DNA from 4 places in the Microbacterium sp. 2216-1 genome. Region 3 is predicted to be linked to each of the others. Evidence: riboswitches for the same ligand, from Rfam matches in the RefSeq annotation. Region 3 holds a riboswitch; each other region holds the start of a gene.
The links. Region 3 has a riboswitch for thiamine pyrophosphate ahead of ACLD0U_RS09610 (MFS transporter). Riboswitches for the same ligand answer to the same signal wherever they lie in the genome.

Region 1: linked by a shared signal. The riboswitch ahead of ACLD0U_RS13610 (ECF transporter S component) and the one ahead of ACLD0U_RS09610 (MFS transporter) in region 3 are both predicted to bind thiamine pyrophosphate.
Region 2: linked by a shared signal. The riboswitch ahead of thiC (phosphomethylpyrimidine synthase ThiC) and the one ahead of ACLD0U_RS09610 (MFS transporter) in region 3 are both predicted to bind thiamine pyrophosphate.
Region 4: linked by a shared signal. The riboswitch ahead of thiM (hydroxyethylthiazole kinase) and the one ahead of ACLD0U_RS09610 (MFS transporter) in region 3 are both predicted to bind thiamine pyrophosphate.

The regions. Positions count from the first base shown of each region.
Region 1 is NZ_JBKFTM010000005.1:143,717-145,910, forward strand. Features, by position in the region: gene ACLD0U_RS13605 (ABC transporter ATP-binding protein) at 1-449, opposite strand, end outside; gene ACLD0U_RS13610 (ECF transporter S component) at 466-1,104, opposite strand; TPP riboswitch at 1,097-1,206, opposite strand; gene ACLD0U_RS13615 (D-alanyl-D-alanine carboxypeptidase family protein) at 1,256-2,194, shown strand, end outside.
Region 2 is NZ_JBKFTM010000004.1:171,969-174,162, reverse strand. Features, by position in the region: gene thiC (phosphomethylpyrimidine synthase ThiC) at 1-1,335, opposite strand, end outside; TPP riboswitch at 1,332-1,439, opposite strand; gene ACLD0U_RS12750 (M56 family metallopeptidase) at 1,486-2,194, opposite strand, start outside.
Region 3 is NZ_JBKFTM010000002.1:373,719-375,912, reverse strand. Features, by position in the region: gene ACLD0U_RS09615 (HAD family hydrolase) at 1-660, shown strand, start outside; TPP riboswitch at 670-777, shown strand; gene ACLD0U_RS09610 (MFS transporter) at 767-2,059, shown strand.
Region 4 is NZ_JBKFTM010000004.1:13,909-16,102, reverse strand. Features, by position in the region: gene ACLD0U_RS11960 (NAD-dependent epimerase/dehydratase family protein) at 1-798, shown strand, start outside; TPP riboswitch at 846-939, shown strand; gene thiM (hydroxyethylthiazole kinase) at 931-1,773, shown strand; gene ACLD0U_RS11950 (bifunctional hydroxymethylpyrimidine kinase/phosphomethylpyrimidine kinase) at 1,770-2,194, shown strand, end outside.

The sequences.
Region 1 (2,194 bases), on a different contig from region 3:
TGCCCACCCGAGAGCGCCTTCGTCGGGCGATCCCGCGGCACGTCGAGGCCCACGGCGTCGAGCGCGGCGTCGACGCGGCGCCAGATCTCGTCCCGGGGCAGGCCGAGGTTCTCGCATCCGAAGGCGACGTCGTCGCCGACGCGCGCAAGGATGACCTGCGAGTCGGGGTCCTGCAGCACAAGACCGGCCCGGCCCCGCGCAGCCGCGGCGGGCAGGCCATCGATGAGCAGCTCGCCCTCGGCCTCGCCCTCCTCATCGCCACCGAGCACACCGGCCAGGCCATGCATGAGCGTCGACTTACCGGCACCCGAGGCGCCGAGCAGCAGCACCCGCTCACCGGGATCGATGCGCAGCGTGACATCGCGCACCGCCCAGGCGAGGCGACTGGCGTGCCGCCAGCCCCATCCACGCGCCTCGACCGCGGCGGGCGCGATCCCTCCTGACACCATGGCGATCGCCGGTCGGTCAGACCCGCTTGCGCACCTCTCGGCCCGAGCCGAAGCGGTCGAGAGCACCGGTAGCCGCGAGGCCCCGGGCGAGCAGCCAGCCGAGCAGACCGGCGAGTACGGCGCCCGAGATGACGGTGCAGATCAGGTAGACGACGGTGAAGGCTGCGTCGGCACCCGCGAACCACAGGATCATGTTGTTGATCCCGCCCAGCAGGGCGGCGCCGGCGCCGGCGAGCATCGCCACGGGCAGCGACCAGACACGGTACGCGAAGAGCAGGAAGATCAGTTCGGCGCCGAGGCCCTGCACGAGTCCGGCCTCAATGGTGAGGAACCCGCCCCACTGCGCGCCGGCCAGGGCCGAGACGACGGCGGCGAGGGTCTCGACGTAGATCGCAGCGCCGGCCTTGCGGATGATGAGGCCACCCAGCACGCCGGCGATCAGCCACGGCCCGTCGAGCAGTCCCTGCACGCCGGGCAGCAGCGGGTCGAGCAGCGCCTTGGGGCCGAGGTAGCCAACGTTCCACAGCAGGAACAGAACACCGCAGGCGACGCCCAGCACGCTGGCGACGACGATGTCGACGATGCGCCAGCGCCAGATCTCGGGGCGCATACGCCCCGTGTTCGTGGACGCGGAACTGGACGTGGACGTGCTCATAGGAACTCCTCCCTGCGCCGGCATGATCCGGATCAGGTTCGACGGTCGAAGCGCTCTTCGCTTCCTCTCAGCCCGGCGGTCCGGACTCCCGTGGTGGTTCATCGATCATATCCCGCCGACCGCACACAGGGACGTTGGGTAGCGTGGACGGGTGACCACCTCCCCCGAGTCCACGCGCCCCGCCACGCGCCGTGAACTGCGCGAGCGTGCCCACCCGCAGACGACGGAGTCCTCTCGTGCTCCGTTGCCCGCATTCGGTGACACACTGCGCACTCCTGACAACACCGTCATTGATGACGTGCCCGCCCCGAACGACGACGCCGTCGACGACGCCGAACGCTTCTCAGACGCGCCACCCCTGGGCGACACGCGGGCTTCCGCCCCGTCGTGGGATACCGGTTTCGCCGCGTATGCCGTCGATACTGTCGCTGTGGACGCCGTCGAGAACGACCCGGAGCCGGCATTCCTCAGCGCCTTCGACGATGACGATGCTCCGACGCGCGAGAACCCGGTGCTCTCTCCCGACGCCAGCGAGCCCAGCGGCACGGCCGTCGGTTCGGATGCTGCGGACGGGGCCTCTGCGCCGCAAACGGCTTGGGCGGATGAAAAGCGGCCGCCGACCGCACTGACCTGGCTCGATACCGCGACGTTGAAGGCTGAGTCGCTGCCGGAACCCCGGAGCACGCCCGACCTCTTCGACGGCGCACATCTGGCGCCGAGCTGGCGACGCCCGGGAGTACTGATCCCCCTCGGGATCGTCGGAACCCTGTGCGGCGCATACGTCGCCTCGACTCTGCTGTGGCCGCTCGACGCGGTCGCTCCTGCAGCGGCCGCCGTGAAGACAGAGATCGCGCCGGCAGAAGCGGCAGCGCTCACCTGGCCGGAAACCGGCAGCGCCGCCGTCGCGGTAGAGGGAATCGGGCCCGCCTCATCGACGACCGAGCGCGACGAGATCGCCAGCATCACGAAGGTCGCCACGGTACTGATGATCCTCGACGAGCTGCCGCTGGAGCCCGGCGAGGAGGGACCGAGCTTCGCCTTCGACTACGGCGACACGCTGGAGTACTGGCAGTACCGCAACCTGAACCAG
Region 2 (2,194 bases), on a different contig from region 3:
GCCGATCGCCGAGGTGATGTGGTCGTAGCCGGGGGCGATATCGGTGGCCAGCGGCCCGAGAGTGTAGAACGGCGCGCCGTGGCACAGTTCCTGCTGGCGTTCGACGTTCTCGCGGATCTTGTGCAGCGGCACGTGACCGGGCCCCTCGACCATGACCTGCACGTCGTACTCCCAGGCCCGCTGCGTGAGCTCGGCCAGCGTGTCGAGCTCGGCGAACTGCGCGGCGTCGTTGGCGTCGGCGATCGAGCCGGGGCGCAGGCCGTCGCCGAGCGAGAAGGCCACGTCGTAGGCGGCGAAGATCTCGCACAGCTCGTCGAAGTGGGTGTACAGGAAGTTCTCCTGGTGATGGGCGAGGCACCAGCCGGCCATGATCGATCCGCCGCGCGAGACGATGCCGGTGACGCGCTCGGCAGTCATCGGCACGTAGCGCAGCAGCACGCCGGCGTGGACGGTCATGTAGTCGACGCCCTGCTCGCACTGCTCGATCACGGTGTCACGGTAGATCTCCCAGGTGAGGGCGTTCGCGTCACCATCGACCTTCTCAAGGGCCTGGTAGATCGGCACGGTGCCGATGGGGATCGGTGAGTTGCGGATGATCCACTCCCGCGTGGTGTGGATGTCGTTGCCCGTCGACAGATCCATGAGCGTGTCGGCGCCCCACTTCGCGGCCCATTCGAGCTTCGCGACCTCGTCGCTGATCGAGCTGGTCACGGCGGAGTTGCCGATGTTCGCGTTGACCTTGACCAGGAACGCCTTGCCGACGATCATCGGCTCGGATTCGGGGTGGTTGACGTTGTTGGGAATGATCGCGCGGCCCGCGGCGATCTCGCTGCGCACCAGCTCGACGTCGCACTGTTCGCGCAGCGCGACGAACCGCATCTCGGGGGTGATGATGCCCCGGCGGGCGTAGTGCATCTGCGTCACGCGGTGGCCGGCCTTGGCACGGACCGGTACCGGTGTGCGCCCCTGCCATTGCTGCGAGGGTGCGCCGCGGCGCACGGCCGTGCGGCCGTCGTCTTCGAGGCGGTGCCCGCGGGCGGCGTACGTCTCGGTGTCGCCGCGCTCGGCGATCCAGGCGGACCGCCATGGTGCGAGCCCCTCCTCGGGGATGCTACCGGGACCCATCGTGCGGTACACCTGCAGCGGGGGATTGGCCGAGCCGTTGGGCGAATCACTCTGCTGGATCTCGGTGACCGGAACGCGGATCCCGTGGGTCGCGTCTTCGAGCCAGGCGAGCCGGTGGGCGGGATGCTGCTCACTCGACTGCGGCGTCGCCGATGTCGAGGCGGCGGATGCCGAGGACGGGACTTCGGATTTCGGGGTGCGTGCAACCACGGAACTCTCTCACTTCCTACGCCGGTATCAACCGGATCAGGTTCGACGGTCTCAAGCGCGTCAGCTTGATCTCAGCCCTTCTCAGGGCACCCGTGTGGACAGTCCATGTGTACTACGGACGACGAAGGTGGGCAAATCCGGGTCGGCCACTCAGGTCGCGAGACGGCAGCCGGTGAGGATGACCGACAGATATGGTCCGTGCACCACGACGGCCATCAGGGCGAACGCGGCGGTCGCCGCGCCGAGCGCGATCGCGGGAACGAGCGACGCGCCGATGCGCGCGGGGGAGACCAGGTGCCCGATGCGATCGGGCCCTGCGGCATGCAGCACGACCCGATGGGGCGTCGGAGCGTGAGCGCCGACCGTGCCGCCGAGTTTGAGCAGCGCGCTGGCGAGGGCCGGGGTGCCCGCTCGGCGCGAAGCGGCCCGGTCGGCGGCGATCTCGAGGTACAGCGGCACGGCATTGCGGATCGCGGACATCAGCGGGAGCCGGTGCAGAGGAGCGATCACGGCCTCGAGCACGCCGAGTGCGAGGTGATGGCGTCCGTGCACATGCTCGCGCTCGTGAGCGATCACCGCGGCGAGCTCATCGGGGTGCAGGACTTCGACAAGCCCGCGGGAGAGGACGATACCGCCGTGTCGGTGCGGCAGTGAGAACGCGGTCGGGCGCAGGTCGCGCGTGAGCATCACGCGGTGGCCGCCGACGATGCGAGAGTCGGCGCGAGCGGCGATATCGCGCGCGGTGGCCCGTGTCGCGCGGAGTCTGCGCACCCCGCGGAAGATCGCCGTCGCCACCAGAACCAGCGCCCCCGCCAGAGGAAGCGCGATGAGCAGCGCGACGGGGACCACGGTGTCGACG
Region 3 (2,194 bases):
ACCGGGCGCCCGCTGCGCTGGCTCGAAGGGCTCTGGCCGCACGTCGGCGCGCACGGCGTCGCGATCGCCTCCAACGGCGCAATCACCTTCAACGTGCCCGGTCGTGAAGTCACCCACCTGGCGGGCATCACCCCCACCGACGGTCTCGAACTGTGCCGCCACATCGCCGACGAGATGACGGGCGCCCAGTTCGCCATCGAGTGCGTCGACGGCATCCGCCTCGATCCCACCTACCCGGCGAGCGCGCGCGGCGGCGCCGCACCGCGCCGGGCGGCGTTGACCGACATCTGGGACGCCCCCGCCGCCAAGCTGCTGGTGCGCCACCCCGACCTCGCCGGCGACGAGTTCACCTCGCGGCTGGCCGACGTCGTCGGTGACCGCGCGACAGTCACCTGGTCGGTACAGGGCCTCGCCGAGATCAGCGCCCCCGGCGTGACCAAGGCCAGCGCACTCGCACGGCTCTGCGATGACCTCGGCGTGCCGTCGGCACAGGTGCTCGCGTTCGGCGACATGCCCAACGACATCCCGATGCTGCAATGGGCCGGCACGGCCTACGCCGTCGCCGACGCACACCCCTCGGTGCAGGCCATCGCACACCGCATCGTGCCCACGTGCGCCGAAGAAGGCGTGGCGCAGACACTCGACCGGCTCATCCCGTAGCTAGGCTGTTGTCGTTCACACGGGAGCCCGGGTACGGGCTGAGAGGGCGTTGCCACCGCGCCGACCGTCTTACCTGATGCGGATCATGCCGCCGTAGGGAGTCGATATGTGGCGCACCGTCGCCGAGCCCACCCGCACGCCCACCACCCGTCGCTCGCGGTCCCGTCCCGCCGTGCGCGCCGGCCTACTCGGCAACTTCGTCGACCAGTTCGACATCTTTCTGCCGATCATCGCGCTCGCCCCCGTCGCCGCCCTCGCGCTCGGGCCCGAGAGCGCGGCCGCCCAGACCGGACTCATCTTCGTCGCCACGCTCTTCGGACGCCCCCTCGGCGCCGCGATCTTCGGCAGCATCGCCGACCGCCACGGCCGCACCAGAACCACGAAGGTCGCGATCGCCGGCATCGCCATCACCACGCTGATGATCGCGTTCATCCCCGGCCACGACATCGGCGGCATCTGGACACTGTGGGCCTTCGTGGCCCTGCGGTTCGTCGGCGGCATCTTTCTCGGCGGCGAATACACCGCCGCGATCCCCCTCGCCATGGAATGGACCACGCCACGCCGACGCGGCATGCTCAGCGGCGGCATCATGGCCATGTCGCCCCTGGCCAACGCCACCATCGCCGCCCTCACCCTGCTGCTCGTGCAGACCCTCGGCGTGCAGGCCTACGCCGCCTGGGGATGGCGCCTGCCATTCATCGTCGGCGGCATCATGGCCTTCGGACTGCTCTGGTACTACTCCGCGCATGTCGTCGACGCGCCGGCGACAGCATCCGCTCCCCGTCGCGCGCACCCGGTGCGCGACATCCTCGCCGGGCCCTACCGCCGTCAGCTCTGGCAGGTCTTCGTGCTGATGACCGGACTGTGGCTGTTCACGCAGATGGCCATTCCGGTGCTCACCGGCATGCTGCGCGACGCCCCGCAGGTCGGGCCGTCAGCGGTCGCCTTCATCATGCTGATCGCCACGCTCGTCTCGGCCGTGAGCATGTGCACCGCCGGAGTGGTCTCGCAACGCCTCGGGCGCCGCCGGTTCTTCGTCATCTTCGGCGCAGTCGCACTCATCGCCGCTCCGCTGGCGTTCGCCTGGGCGCTGGGCTCGCACGGGGCCGGCCTGATCACCGCCGTGACCCTCGTGCAGGTCGTCACCGTCTCGGCCTACGGCCCCGTCGGCGCCTACCTCGCCGAACGCTTCTCGACCGGGGTGCGCTCCAGCGGGTACGGCGTCGGCTACTCGCTCTCGATCGTCGTGCCGGCCCTGTACCCGTTCTGGCTGCCGGGCCTACAGGCCGGCCTCGGGCCGGTGCTCGCCGTGTGCGCCGTGCTCGCTGTGGCATCCGCCCTGCTGGTCGCCGGGGCCGCACTCGGCCCCGAACCCGCCCGCGACGCTCCGCTGGCGTAGGCGCGCTGCGCCCGCCGCGCGCGCTGCTGCCCGCCCGCCTGGCCTGCCTGGCCTGCCTGGCCTGCCTGGCGGCCACCCCCGCTGAGAAACCACTTCCCGTTTGAGAAACCACGCGGCTGGTGGTTTCTCAAACGG
Region 4 (2,194 bases), on a different contig from region 3:
CGGCTGCGCGAGCAGCAGTGGGACGAGATCGTCGATATCTCCTCGCGCGCGGATCACGTGGGTGCGGCCGTCGCGGCGCTCGGCGACAGTGCGGCGCACTGGACGTACGTGTCGTCGGTCTCGGTGTACGCCGACGAGGTCACCGTCGGTCTCGACGAGACCGGGCCGCTCCACGCGCCCGCGCAGCCGGGCGACGAGTACGACTACAGCGCCCAGAAGGTCGCCGCCGAACAGGCGGTGACCGCCCTGGGCACGCGGGCCGGCATCGTCCGGCCCGGACTGGTGGTCGGCGCCGGCGATCCCAGCGACCGCTTCGGATACTGGGCGGCGGCCTTCGCACGCGCCGGTGACGGCGCGGTGCTGGCGCCCGACAGTCGCGACCGATTCGCTCAGGTGATCGACGTCGACGATCTCGCCGGGTTCATCACCGCTGCCCGGCGCACCGGTGTCGTCAATGCCATCGGTGATCCGCTGCCGCTGAGCGACCTGCTCGACGCCTTCCGTACCGAGTCCGGTCATTCCGGCCCGGTCCGGGTGGCCGACGACGACTGGCTCGATGCGCACGGCGTGCAGTACTGGATGGGGGAGCGCTCACTGCCGCTGTGGCTGCCCGCAGACATGCCGGGCTTCGCGCAGCACGACAACCGTGCGTACCGCGCCGCCGGCGGGGGATTCACGCCCCTTGACCAGACGATCCGGAGCGTGCTCGCCGACGAACGCGCTCGGGGACTGGACCGCGAGCGTCGTGCCGGTCTGACCCGGCACGACGAGAGCGAGCTGCTCGCACAGCTCGTCTGAGCCGGGTCCGGTCGACGCCCGATCCGGCGGGCTTCGCTAGACTCGCGCACAGTGACACGGGGTGCCGCAGAAGCGGCTGAGATCACACCCGTCGAACCTGATCTAGTTCGTACTAGCGAAGGGATGTCGTCCATGAGCGATCGTCTGCGCCCATCCGTCCGTATTCCGGCCGCCGCCGCCGAGCTGCTGCGCGAGGTGCGCCGAACACCTCCGCTGACCCAGTGCATCACGAACACCGTGGTGGCGGGCTTCACGGCCAATGTGCTTCTGGCGACGGGGGCGGCACCCGCGATGGTCGGCATCGTCGGCGAGTCCGGGATCTTCGCCGGCATCGCCGATGCGCTGCTGGTGAATCTCGGTACTCCGCCGCCCGAGCAGCGCGCGGCCATGTCCGAGGCGGTGCGCGGCGCGAACGCGGCGGGCACGCCGTGGGTGCTCGACCCGGTCGCGATCGGAGCACTCCCCGTGCGGACGACACTCGCCGCCGAGCTGGTCGCCCAGCATCCGACGGCCGTGCGCGGCAACGCGAGTGAGATCCTCGCCCTGGCCGGCACCGGTGCCGGCGGACGGGGCGTCGACGCCGTCGATGCCCCGGAGGCCGCCATGGAGGCGGCCCGTACGATCGCCGCACGGTGGGGGAGCGTGGTGGCGGTCTCGGGCGCCACCGACCTGATCACCGACGGGGAACGGGTGATCCGGATCGCCAACGGCGACCCGCTGCTCACGCGCGTCACCGGGGGAGGGTGCGCGCTCGGAGCCGTCATGGCCGCCTTCCTCGGCGCGGCCCGAGCAACCGGGGCCGACGCCATGACGGCGGTGGCTGCGGCGACCCTGGTCTACACCGTCGCCGCCGAGCGCGCGGCGAAGGTCGCCGCGGGCCCCGGCAGCTTCGCCGTCGCGTTCATCGACGCGCTCGCTGCGGTCGAGACAGACGATCTGCTGCGCGACGCCCGGATCGAGGAGGACGCACGGTGACGTACGACCTGTCGATCTACCTGGTCACCGATCCGCACCTGTGCGGTGCGCGCGGTGTCGTGCAGACCGTCCGCGATGCGGTCGACGGCGGCGCCACCATCGTGCAGCTGCGCGACAAACACGCCGACGACGACGCCATCGTCGAGCAACTCGTCACCCTGTCCGAGGCCATCGACGGACGCGCGCTGCTCGTCGTCGACGACCGCGTCGACGCCGTTCTTGCCGCACGCCGCCGGGGAGCCCGCGTCGACGGGGTCCACGTGGGACAGTCCGACCTGCCGGCGACCGAGGTGCGGCGCCTGCTCGGGCCGGATGCCCTCGTCGGCCTCACCGCGAACACGCCGGAGCACCTGGCGGCGCTGCGCGACCTTCCGACCGGGACAGTCGACTACATCGGTGCCGGGGTGATCCGCCCGACGAG